Regions from separate parts of the Bradyrhizobium sp. HKCCYLRH1034 genome, predicted to be linked through region 3. Evidence: predicted binding sites of a transcription regulator. Region 3 holds the regulator's gene; each other region holds the start of a gene.
What was found. The regulator LexA, encoded in region 3, represses DNA repair genes until DNA is damaged. The targets are predictions, from matches to a motif close to TGTTCNNNNTGTGTTCNG.
Positions count from the first base shown of each region.

Region 1 (3,276 bases), on a different contig from region 3:
GTCGTCCGGGGCTTTCTTTCGGCGCGGATGGTTTCAGGGCCGTGCGCCTACGTGTGACGGAGCCTGCAAGTGCGGGAGCTGGCAGGCTGCAAGGGATCGGTCGACGGCACACCAAAGGCGATACACTAGACGATGTGCGGCGACCATCATCGCAACGAACAAACAAATCCGGGGCTGATCAAAAATCTGCTCAGACGTACGACAACCACGATTCTATAACGCAACCCAAAGTTTATGACAATGGTTTGTGGCTTGAAGATGTCGTGAGCGCCGGCGCGCGTGATGCGGATCACGCGGGTTTTGTCCGGGCCATTCCTCGGGCCATCCTTGGGCAGGGTCCGACACGGGGGCGTCCGAGGTTCGTCGCTTCATCTGTCGTCCGTCATATGGTGGCCGTCGAGTGCTTGCACGCCACGTGATGCGGAACCTGATGGCCGGCCGCCGCTTGCGCGCGGCTGCGCGTCTGCATCGAAATCGTGCGCCTGCACGCACGACGAGCCGAACAAAAGCAGAAGAGGCGATGGAACTTCGTTCCTCTCAGGAGAACCACGGAATGTGCGATCTACGCACGCGTGTAGGAGTTGGTAGTTTCAAGGAAAAGACCTGACAAGCACGATCGGTCCAACGATTGCGGCGTTGAAGTCGGCGAGGTCTTCGCTGGGAATCCAGTACTCGCGATGCTTGCGGCCGCCGGCCTCGCGCACCTCGTAGGTGTCGATGAAGCCTCGCAGGATCGCAAAGCGCAGCACGTGGCCGGCGCCGCTCGCCGGCACGTTCCAGTCCCGTGCGATCTTCACGGCATAGTCCTCCGTCAGCACCGGGTAGAAGATCGGCTGCTCCGGAAGGCGCGGCGGAAACGCACGCATGCCCGACGCCTCGATCAAGGCAAGCTCTTTTGGGCCGACAGGGCGCCACAGCGTGAGGGTCTGTTCGTTGTTGGATCCGGTCATGCTGGTTCCGAAAATTGGAAGCAGTCTGCGAGGCTCACAGAGAAGGACCAGCAGGATGATGGGACACGGCCGAGACGACAATAACAATTTATAGTTGGGTCGGCGTCTGCCGCTGGTGCGGGAGATGAGGTTGGAGCGCTCGGACAGTTTGGTTTTAATCCGCGTGATCGCCGGTCGGCGGCTGCGCCGCTCGCGCGCATGGCTTCCGCCTCCAGCTGGAATCGGGATCCCTTCGCAGTCGCCGTCATCCAGCATCCAGCATGCCGTACTTCGCTTCCGGGCGCGCTGATCTGGCAGCGCTCCCTCGCTGGTGCTCGGTGCACTGCGCGCCGGCCCTCGGCCTTCGAGCGGCAGGCGTGTCTCCCGCGGGTTGTCAGGGGTTTGTGAAAGAGAGGTGTGAATGTCGAGAAGAACATATTGCGAACAAAGAACGGATGGAGTACATTCACCTCAAGATTGCTGGCCGACCTCGTTAACCGTTTGTCCATCCCGCGAATCCCCGCCATAAGGAGCGCCAATGTCCGCCACCGCCCTGCGTATCGTCGAAGGTTCCTCCATGGATAAGAGTAAGGCGCTCTCCGCTGCGCTGTCCCAGATCGAGCGTCAGTTCGGCAAGGGCTCGGTGATGAAGCTGGGCAAGAACGACCGTTCGATGGATGTCGATACGGTGTCCAGCGGCTCGCTTGGGCTCGACATCGCGCTCGGCATCGGCGGTCTGCCGAAGGGCCGCATCGTCGAGATCTACGGGCCGGAATCCTCGGGCAAGACCACGCTGGCGCTGCACACGGTGGCGGAAGCGCAGAAGAAGGGCGGCATCTGCGCCTTCATCGATGCCGAGCATGCGCTCGATCCGGTGTATGCGCGCAAGCTCGGCGTGAACATCGACGAGCTTCTGATCTCGCAGCCGGATACGGGTGAGCAGGCGCTGGAGATCTGCGACACCCTGGTGCGTTCCGGTGCGGTCGACGTGCTGGTGGTCGACTCCGTGGCGGCGCTGGTGCCGAAGGCCGAACTCGAAGGCGAGATGGGCGAGTCGCTGCCGGGCCTGCAGGCCCGCCTGATGAGCCAGGCTCTGCGCAAGCTGACGGCCTCGATCAACAAGTCCAACACGATGGTGATCTTCATCAACCAGATCCGCATGAAGATCGGTGTGATGTACGGCTCGCCGGAGACCACCACCGGCGGCAATGCGCTGAAGTTCTATGCTTCGGTCCGCCTCGACATCCGCCGCATCGGCGCGATCAAGGAGCGCGACGAGGTGATCGGCAATTCCACCCGTGTGAAGGTGGTGAAGAACAAGCTGGCGCCGCCGTTCAAGCAGGTCGAGTTCGACATCATGTATGGCGAGGGCGTCTCCAAGATGGGCGAGATCCTCGATCTCGGCGTCAAGGCCGGCATCGTCGAGAAGTCCGGCGCCTGGTTCTCCTACGATAGCCAGCGTCTCGGGCAGGGACGTGAGAATTCGAAATCGTTCCTCAAGGCCAATCCGGACATGACCGCCAAGATCGAAGCCGCGATCCGCCAGAACTCCGGCCTGATCGCCGAGCAGATCCTGGCCGGCAACGCCGAGCGCGACGCCGACGCCGACGGCGAGGAGCCGGCGGAGGAGTAGAGGTAAGACGGCAGCGGGTGCCGTGGACGTTGCGTTGCCGACGCTCCGGCGCCCGTTTGCAGATGTGTGGTGTTCTGCCGAAATCTGGGGTTGTTGCATGATCGAATGCAGTGAGCCTGAATTCCGAGCGCCGGATACGATCTTCAGCGCGAATAGTCGAAAGCGCGTGCGCGGGCGAGCGGACCGGATCCGCGCGGCGGCACCGACATTTCCGACACCAGTCCTGGGCGCCGGGAGCCGATCGCGAGCGTGTTGATAGCGTCTTGAGCCAATCAGGTCGTGCCGGAGCCAACAGCATGACGCGTTTGATTCTAGCGGCCGATGATCCCAGCGCCGGAGCGCTTCGGAGAGGCGGCTTTGCCGACCTGGTGGTGCCAATTCTCCATCGTTTCGTATGGGGACCGTTGCCATCAGATGCCGAGTTATCGGCTTATCTCGTCCAGCGCGCCGCGCGACCGAAGCGCGGGCATTGGTTGGATTTCGCCTCGCGTGGCGACTTCATGGCGGTCGGCGGGCGGAGTCAGAGTTTTCTCGAACTTGTCGACCGTTGCGATAGCGTCGAGCTGTGGATGGGGACCCGTCCGAACGACCAGTTGGTGCTGATCTGGCTCTTGGACTATCTGCGCCATCACGCGGAGATCGCGACGAAGATCGTATTGCGGCATGTCGATGTCCCGCTATCCGATGCCCCGGCCGGGCGACTCGCCGGTCGGG
Region 1 covers NZ_JBNPUW010000017.1:69,533-72,808, forward strand. The annotation lists gene ACQR0W_RS30030 (hypothetical protein) at 591-884, opposite strand; gene recA (recombinase RecA) at 1,468-2,562, shown strand; gene ACQR0W_RS30040 (DUF1835 domain-containing protein) at 2,859-3,276, shown strand, end outside.
Region 1: the regulator LexA is predicted to act here: its motif matches at 1,359-1,376, upstream of recA (recombinase RecA).

Region 2 (3,276 bases), on a different contig from region 3:
CGGGTTGACGATCAGCAGCCCGGTCGAGGTGAGCGCCTCGCCTTCGATCTGCGGCGCAACACTGAACTCAATCCGCAGCACCTTGCCCGGCGGCTTGGCCGCGGCTGCGAGCGCCGCGACACGATCGCTCAGCTCTTCCGTCGCACGCCGGCTCTTGGCGGGATACCACAGCACGTAGATACCGGTGGTCCACTTCGCGAAGGCCGCGGCGAAGCGATCGGCGAGCCGCTCGAACTCATCCTTCGCCTCGAACGCCGGATCGATCAGCACCACGCCCCGGCGCTCGTTCGGCGGCACGAAGGCGGGCAGGGCGACCCAGCCGTCGAGATCGACGACACGGGCCTGGGTGTCGCGGCGCAACTGATCGATCAACTGCTTGCGGGGGATCGGCGCGAGCTCGCACAGGGTCATGCGGTCCTGCGGCCGCAGCAGCGCGCGCGCGATCAGCGGCGAGCCGGGATAGGCGACCAGCTCGGCCTTGGGATTGAACGATCGGACGATATCCAGATAGGGCTGGACCAGCGCATAGGCCTGATCGGACAGCCGCGCCTGCAGCACGCGGGCGATGCCGGTGAGGTACTCGCCGCTGCGCGTCGCCTCGTCGCCGGTGAGGTCATACAGGCCGGCGCCGGCATGGGTGTCGATCACCCGGAACGCGGCGGGCTTCTCCTGGAGGTAGACCAGGATGCGCGTCAGCACGATGTGCTTGATGACGTCGGCGAAGCCGCCGGCGTGGAAGGCATGTCGGTAGTTCATGCCATCCGGTTACGCCGTTCCGCGTCAAAAGGGTACCCCGTCGATGCGCCGGATGCCCTCCGGAGAGCCGCGGATGAGCGCCGCCGCAGGAGGCGCCGCAGGCCGACGCGCTGCGTCGCCCCGATTCGCAGCCGCTAGCCGCCGCGGACCGGCGGCATGTTGACCTCGTCGCGCCGGCAGGCCTGCCGGTCGATCTCGTCGCAGTTGCGAAACTCCAGATCCTTCGACAGACAGATCCGGACCTCGCTCAGCCTGGTGCGATTGCAGGTGACGGCAATGCCCGATGTCGTGAGCTTGGGGTTGGCCTTGATGAAGGCCTCCTCGATCGCCGCTGGCGCCACCGTCTTGGCCTCCGCGAGATCGAGGAATTCCGGGGGGATCTTGATGGCGGCGCGGGCCTTGCGGATGGCTTCGAAATAGGCCTTCGCCGACACGCCGGCGCAGGTGCCGTGCTTGTCCCACTCGTTGTAGATCAGGCCCGGCGCCGGCATCAGGTCGAGCATCGAGGTCATGATGTTGCGCGGCAGGCGCGGCGCCGGCTGCTCGCAATATTCGGGGTAGCCGTTCTCGTATTGCGGCCACAGCCCGTGCACGACGAACGAGTACGGTCGGCCGCTGCATTGCTGGGACCGGCTGCCGCGACCGCCGCGCTCCTCGGCTTCGGCGCAGTACGAGGGCGACCACGACAACGAGAGAACGTAGAAGTCGAACGCGCCCGGCGCATTCTGGCGGCGGTCCTGCGCCTCGGCGGCGCCAGCCGTGAGCACGCCGAGCAAGAGGGCAAAGCAGGCGATCGTTCTGGACAACAGGACGGCAGGTCGGCACAGGCAATCGAACATGGCGTACTCCCCGGACAATGCCAGGAGCCTACCAGTGCGCTGGAACATTTCAAGAACAAAAATGGCTGCCCCGAGGCAGCCATTCGTCAGCCGGCCGCCCGCGCGAGCGGCCGATACGCCGGGAAAGGCGAATCAGGGCTTGGCGGCGCGGCAGGCCGGATTGAAGGCCCAGTTGCGATCGAGGCCGACGACGCAGAACTCGACGCCCTGGTCATAGCCGGCGAAGCCGCCATCCTCGATGATCGAGAAGTTGACGGTGCGCGCCTTGCCGTCGCTGATCATCACGCTGCCGGTGCAGAAGCGACGCGGAATGTTGTCGGACTGCCAGGGCCGGAAGGCGATCTCATGGACATTGGCGACGCCGGTGATCGTCAGCGAGGAATTCCAGAAGGTGCTCTCCTTGTCCTGGAATCGCGAGACGATGGTCGGAATGGCCGCCTCGCAAGGCGCGACCCGGCCTTCATATTTCGGACCGGACAACCAGAAGTTCATCTCGAGCGGGTTGGCGGCCTGAGCCGGGGCGGTGGCGACGATGGCGGCAAGCAGCGCGCCACAGGCGGCGCCGAACATCTTGAAAGGTGAGCTGAAGTCGCGCATGGGCCGTCCGCAAGGCTGATCCGGGAGCGTGGACCGTGCCGCGGCGGCCACAGGAGGTCAAGTGCAACGCGGCAACACTCCACGATTAGTCCTGTTAACGCGAGGCCGGTGTTCTTTTCTTGACCGGACAGGACCTTTAGAATGGCGGGCCAGATCGAGGAGAATGCAATGCGGACGCTGATGGCCGGATTCGTGAAGACTGCAGGCCTCGTGGCCACTGGGATGGTGCTGGTTGCGGCATCCGCCCAGGCCGACGTGGTGCCGCCCTTCAAGGGCAACGACACCGGCGGCATCATCGCCTTCCAGCTGGCCCAGACCACGGATGCGCGCCAGCTCGCGGTCGATCATTGCGCCTCCTACGGCAAGGTCGCGAAGTTCCGCGCCGTCGATGCGCGCTACGGTGGCTACGTTTCGTTCGCCTGCCGCTGGGTGCCCTATGGCTCGGCGCAGCGGCCGCTGCGGACGCTGTACTGACCTTCCATCAACTGCCGTTCTCCCAATTGCCATTTTTCTGCGGCATTCGCTCCGGCATCGATCAACGAGCCGGAACGGGGCATATGACCTGCACACGCATCGCAATTGGGCTGTTGGCCTGCTGCCTCCTGGGCGTGACCGCGAGCCATGAGGCACGGGCCGTCGACCTGCCGGTGCGCAAGGCCGGCCTGTGGGAGCTGAAGATGATCAGATCCGGCGGTCAGCTGCCGGAGGCGACGATGCAGCACTGCACCGACGCGGCCACCGACAAGGAGATGAACAACTTCGCCTCGCCGATGGCGCAGCAGGTCTGCTCCAAGCAGGACATCCAGAAGACCGCGACCGGCTACGTCTCCGATTCGGTCTGCAATTTCGGCGGCATCAATACGACGTCGCATGCCGACATCACCGGCGACTTCAACTCGGCCTATACGGTGAAGACGATGTCGCGCGTCACGGGCGGCGCCGCCGGCACCGGGGTGAAGGACACCGCGATGACGATCGAGGCCAGATGGCTCGGCGCCTGCAAGCCCGACCAGAAGCCCGGGGACATCGTGATGCCCGGCGGCATGAAGATGAACGTCAAGGACATGGCCAAGCTGAAGGCCCT
Region 2 covers NZ_JBNPUW010000005.1:47,021-50,296, reverse strand. The annotation lists gene ACQR0W_RS13155 (23S rRNA (adenine(2030)-N(6))-methyltransferase RlmJ) at 1-756, opposite strand, end outside; gene ACQR0W_RS13150 (ribonuclease T2) at 891-1,595, opposite strand; gene ACQR0W_RS13145 (hypothetical protein) at 1,728-2,192, opposite strand; gene ACQR0W_RS13140 (hypothetical protein) at 2,361-2,666, shown strand; gene ACQR0W_RS13135 (DUF3617 domain-containing protein) at 2,750-3,276, shown strand, end outside.
Region 2: the regulator LexA is predicted to act here: its motif matches at 1,636-1,653, upstream of ACQR0W_RS13150 (ribonuclease T2).

Region 3 (3,276 bases):
CGGCGGCAGGCTCCCCCGGCACATCATGCCGGCCGAGGGATGTCGTTCCTATTCGATGCGATGCCGGGGCGTGAGGTTCGCCTGAGAGGACTTTGCGCTTGCAGAACCCAAATCTCCCACGGTCGAAAGCTCGCTCACGACCGAGAGAAATGCCGATGCGGAGACCCCTCAGGTGATGCTGATGCGGCGAATCGGTGTGGCCTGCGAAGGCGGCACGTCCTCGGCGATGTCCGGGCGTCGCTCCGCCGGCTGCTTGCTGACCGGCAATTGCAGCACGGTGACGCGCTGGCCCTCGCAGAGCTGGGTCACCAGCACGTGGCGGCCATCGGCGAATTCGATCGCGTCGTGATGGCGATCGGGAATGTGAGTCTCGATGCTGTTGAACTTTGCGACGCGCTCGCGGATCGTCCGGGTCCAGAGCCAGCGGCTGTCGTAGCGGACGTCCTCGGCGAAGGCCAACTCGGTGCCGGGCAGCATGCAAACTGCGACGGTCGGCTCGCTCTCCAGCGCGAAGCCGCGGGTGGCGGTGCCACGGAAGGTCATCGAGATCAACGTCTCGCCGACCTTGGCGGGACGGGACGCAACCGCATGGAGGCTGTAGTCACACATCGGATCGCTCCTCGTTGAGAGATAGCCGACCCACGCTCCCCCCGGACAGGCGCAGGCCTCTATCAGAGTGGACATCGATGGTGATGTTAGCGCGCGCTTCGCGGCAATTCTGCGCTGATCTGCATCGCGTGTGCCCGCGGCCGATCACAAGCGTTTGAGCATGCCGCGCTGCACATCATGAGGTGCATTCGCGCGTGACGTATTTTGCTGGGCAGCCTCCGATCGGCGGCGAAAGCGCGTGCGCCCGCCGCCCATCGACCGATCCCATTCGCGATCAGTACTTGCGGTACAGCCCGACCAGCTTGCCTTGGATCTTCACCCGGTTCGGCGGCAGGATGCGTACCTCGTAGGCGGTGTTGGCCGGCTCCAGCGCGATCGATGCGCCGCGGCGGCGGAAGCGCTTCAGCGTCGCTTCCTCATCGTCGATCAGCGCCACCACGATGTCGCCGGTGTCGGCGGTCTCGTTGCGCTGTATCAGCGCCATGTCGCCGTCGAGGATGCCGGCATCGACCATGGAGTCGCCGCGTACCTCGAGCGCGTAGTGATCGCCGTTACCGAGCATGTCGGCAGGCACGCTGATGGTGTGGCTGCGGGTCTGCAGCGCCTCGATCGGGGTACCGGCGGCGATGCGGCCCATCACCGGCACTGCGACGGGGCGCTCGCCATCGTCCAGCGCGGGAGTGCTGGTGCGCACCTTGCCGAGATTGCCCTCGATCACCGATGGGGTGAAGCCGCGGCGGTTGTTGGCGGCCTGTGACAGCTCGGGCAGCTTGATCACCTCGATCGCGCGGGCGCGGTTGGGCAGCCGGCGGATGAAGCCGCGCTCCTCGAGCGCCGTGATCAGGCGATGAATGCCGGACTTCGAGCGCAGATCGAGCGCATCCTTCATCTCGTCGAAGGACGGCGGCACGCCGGCTTCCTTGAGCCGCTCGTTGATGAACCGCAGAAGTTCGTACTGTTTGCGCGTCAGCATCTCGACCTGGTCCCCGGTTTGTTGTCGTCCGAGTCCAAGAGCTGCGCCTCGCGCACAAACCGGCTGAGAGCGCCCTGGAGTCGGACCGTCATCGCGTCGCCCGCAACATACTAAAAACAAATCATGAACGGACACTATATGTTCGATGTGTGTTCCGCAATCCTAAAAATATGATGAACAGACCGGGCTTTACCGGGGAAGCGGCTCAATTCGGCAGGCGCAGGATCTCGCACGGGCTGCCGGCAGGCGCCTTCGGCGCAAACGCCGGCCGGATCACCACCGCCTGCGAGAGTGCGAGATTCCCAAGCAGCGACGAATCCTGCTGGCTCACCGGGGTCGCAACCAGCGTGCCGTCGGCGCGCTCTTCGAGCTGCGCCCGCAGATAGTCCTCGCGCGAATCGTTCGGCCCGAGCTCGCGGCCGAGCAGGGCGGCCTCGCGCGGCATCACGGCCTCGTCGCGGCCGAGCAGCCGCCGAATCAGCGGCACCAGGAACAGGAGGGCGCAGACATAGGACGACACCGGATTGCCGGGCAGTCCGATCACCCTGATGTCGCCGAGCCGTCCGTGCATCATCGGCTTGCCCGGCCGCATCGCGATCTTCCAGAACGCCATCTCGACGCCCTCGGCTTCGAGCGCCTGCTTGACCAGGTCGTGATCGCCGACCGAGGCGCCGCCGGTCGTGATCAAGATGTCGGCCTTGGCCTCTCGGGCCCGGCGGATGCCGGCGATCGTCGCCTCCATCGTATCCGCGGCGATGCCGAGATCGATCGGGGTCCCGCCCTCGTTGCGCACCAGCGCCCGCAAGGCGTAGCCGTTGGAATAGACGATCTGGCCCGGGCCGGGCGTCGAGCCCGGCATCACCAGCTCGTCGCCGGTGGCGAGCAGCGCCACCTTCGGCCGGCGCCGCACCGGCAGCGCCGGATGATTCATGCTGGCCGCCAGCGACAGGTCGCGGTCGCTGAGCCGGCGCCCGGACTTCAGCAGCACCATGCCCTGGTGAAAGTCGACGCCCGCCGGCCGGATATGCCGGCCCTTGATCGCGGCCTCGGTGATCACGACGTGGCCATCTTCGGCGATCGTGTCCTCCTGGATCACCACCGCGTCCGCGCCCTCCGGAACAACGCCACCGGTGAAGATCCGCGCCGCCTCGCCGGGTCCAACCACGCGATCGAACGGCCGCCCCGCCGCAACCTCGCCGATGATCTTCAGCCGCGCCTTGGCCTGGGCGGCGTCCGCCGCGCGCACGGCATAGCCGTCCATCGCCGACATCGCCTCGGGCGGCTGCGTCCGCAGCGCCGCGATGTCCCGCGCCAGGATGCGGTGAAACGCTTCGTCCAGCCCGACCTGCTCCTCGGCCAGCGGTTCGGCGCCGGCGAGCACGGCGGACAACGCATCAGACACCGGCATCAGGGCCATGGGATTTCCTTCGGACGGAGACGGCAGATCGAATGAATCGCCTTCTAACCGAACGCGCACGGCGCGGCCAAGGGCCTAGGCCGCTCCCTGCGTTCTGACCGTCTGCTGTGGGCCGTTTCCGGGCCGCTGCCTCACGATCGCGCGAGAAAGTCCGCAATCAACCGCATGACCTCCTGCGGACGTTCCAGGCTCGGCAGGTGCGCCGTTCCGGCCAGCTCATGTCCTGACCCCGTTCGGCATTGTTGCGGCGAGCAGCCTGCTTCGCTGCTGGATGTGA
Region 3 covers NZ_JBNPUW010000007.1:338,120-341,395, reverse strand. The annotation lists gene ACQR0W_RS19285 (hypothetical protein) at 169-609, opposite strand; gene lexA (transcriptional repressor LexA) at 884-1,582, opposite strand; gene ACQR0W_RS19275 (molybdopterin molybdotransferase MoeA) at 1,788-2,999, opposite strand; gene ACQR0W_RS19270 (alpha/beta fold hydrolase) at 3,131-3,276, opposite strand, start outside.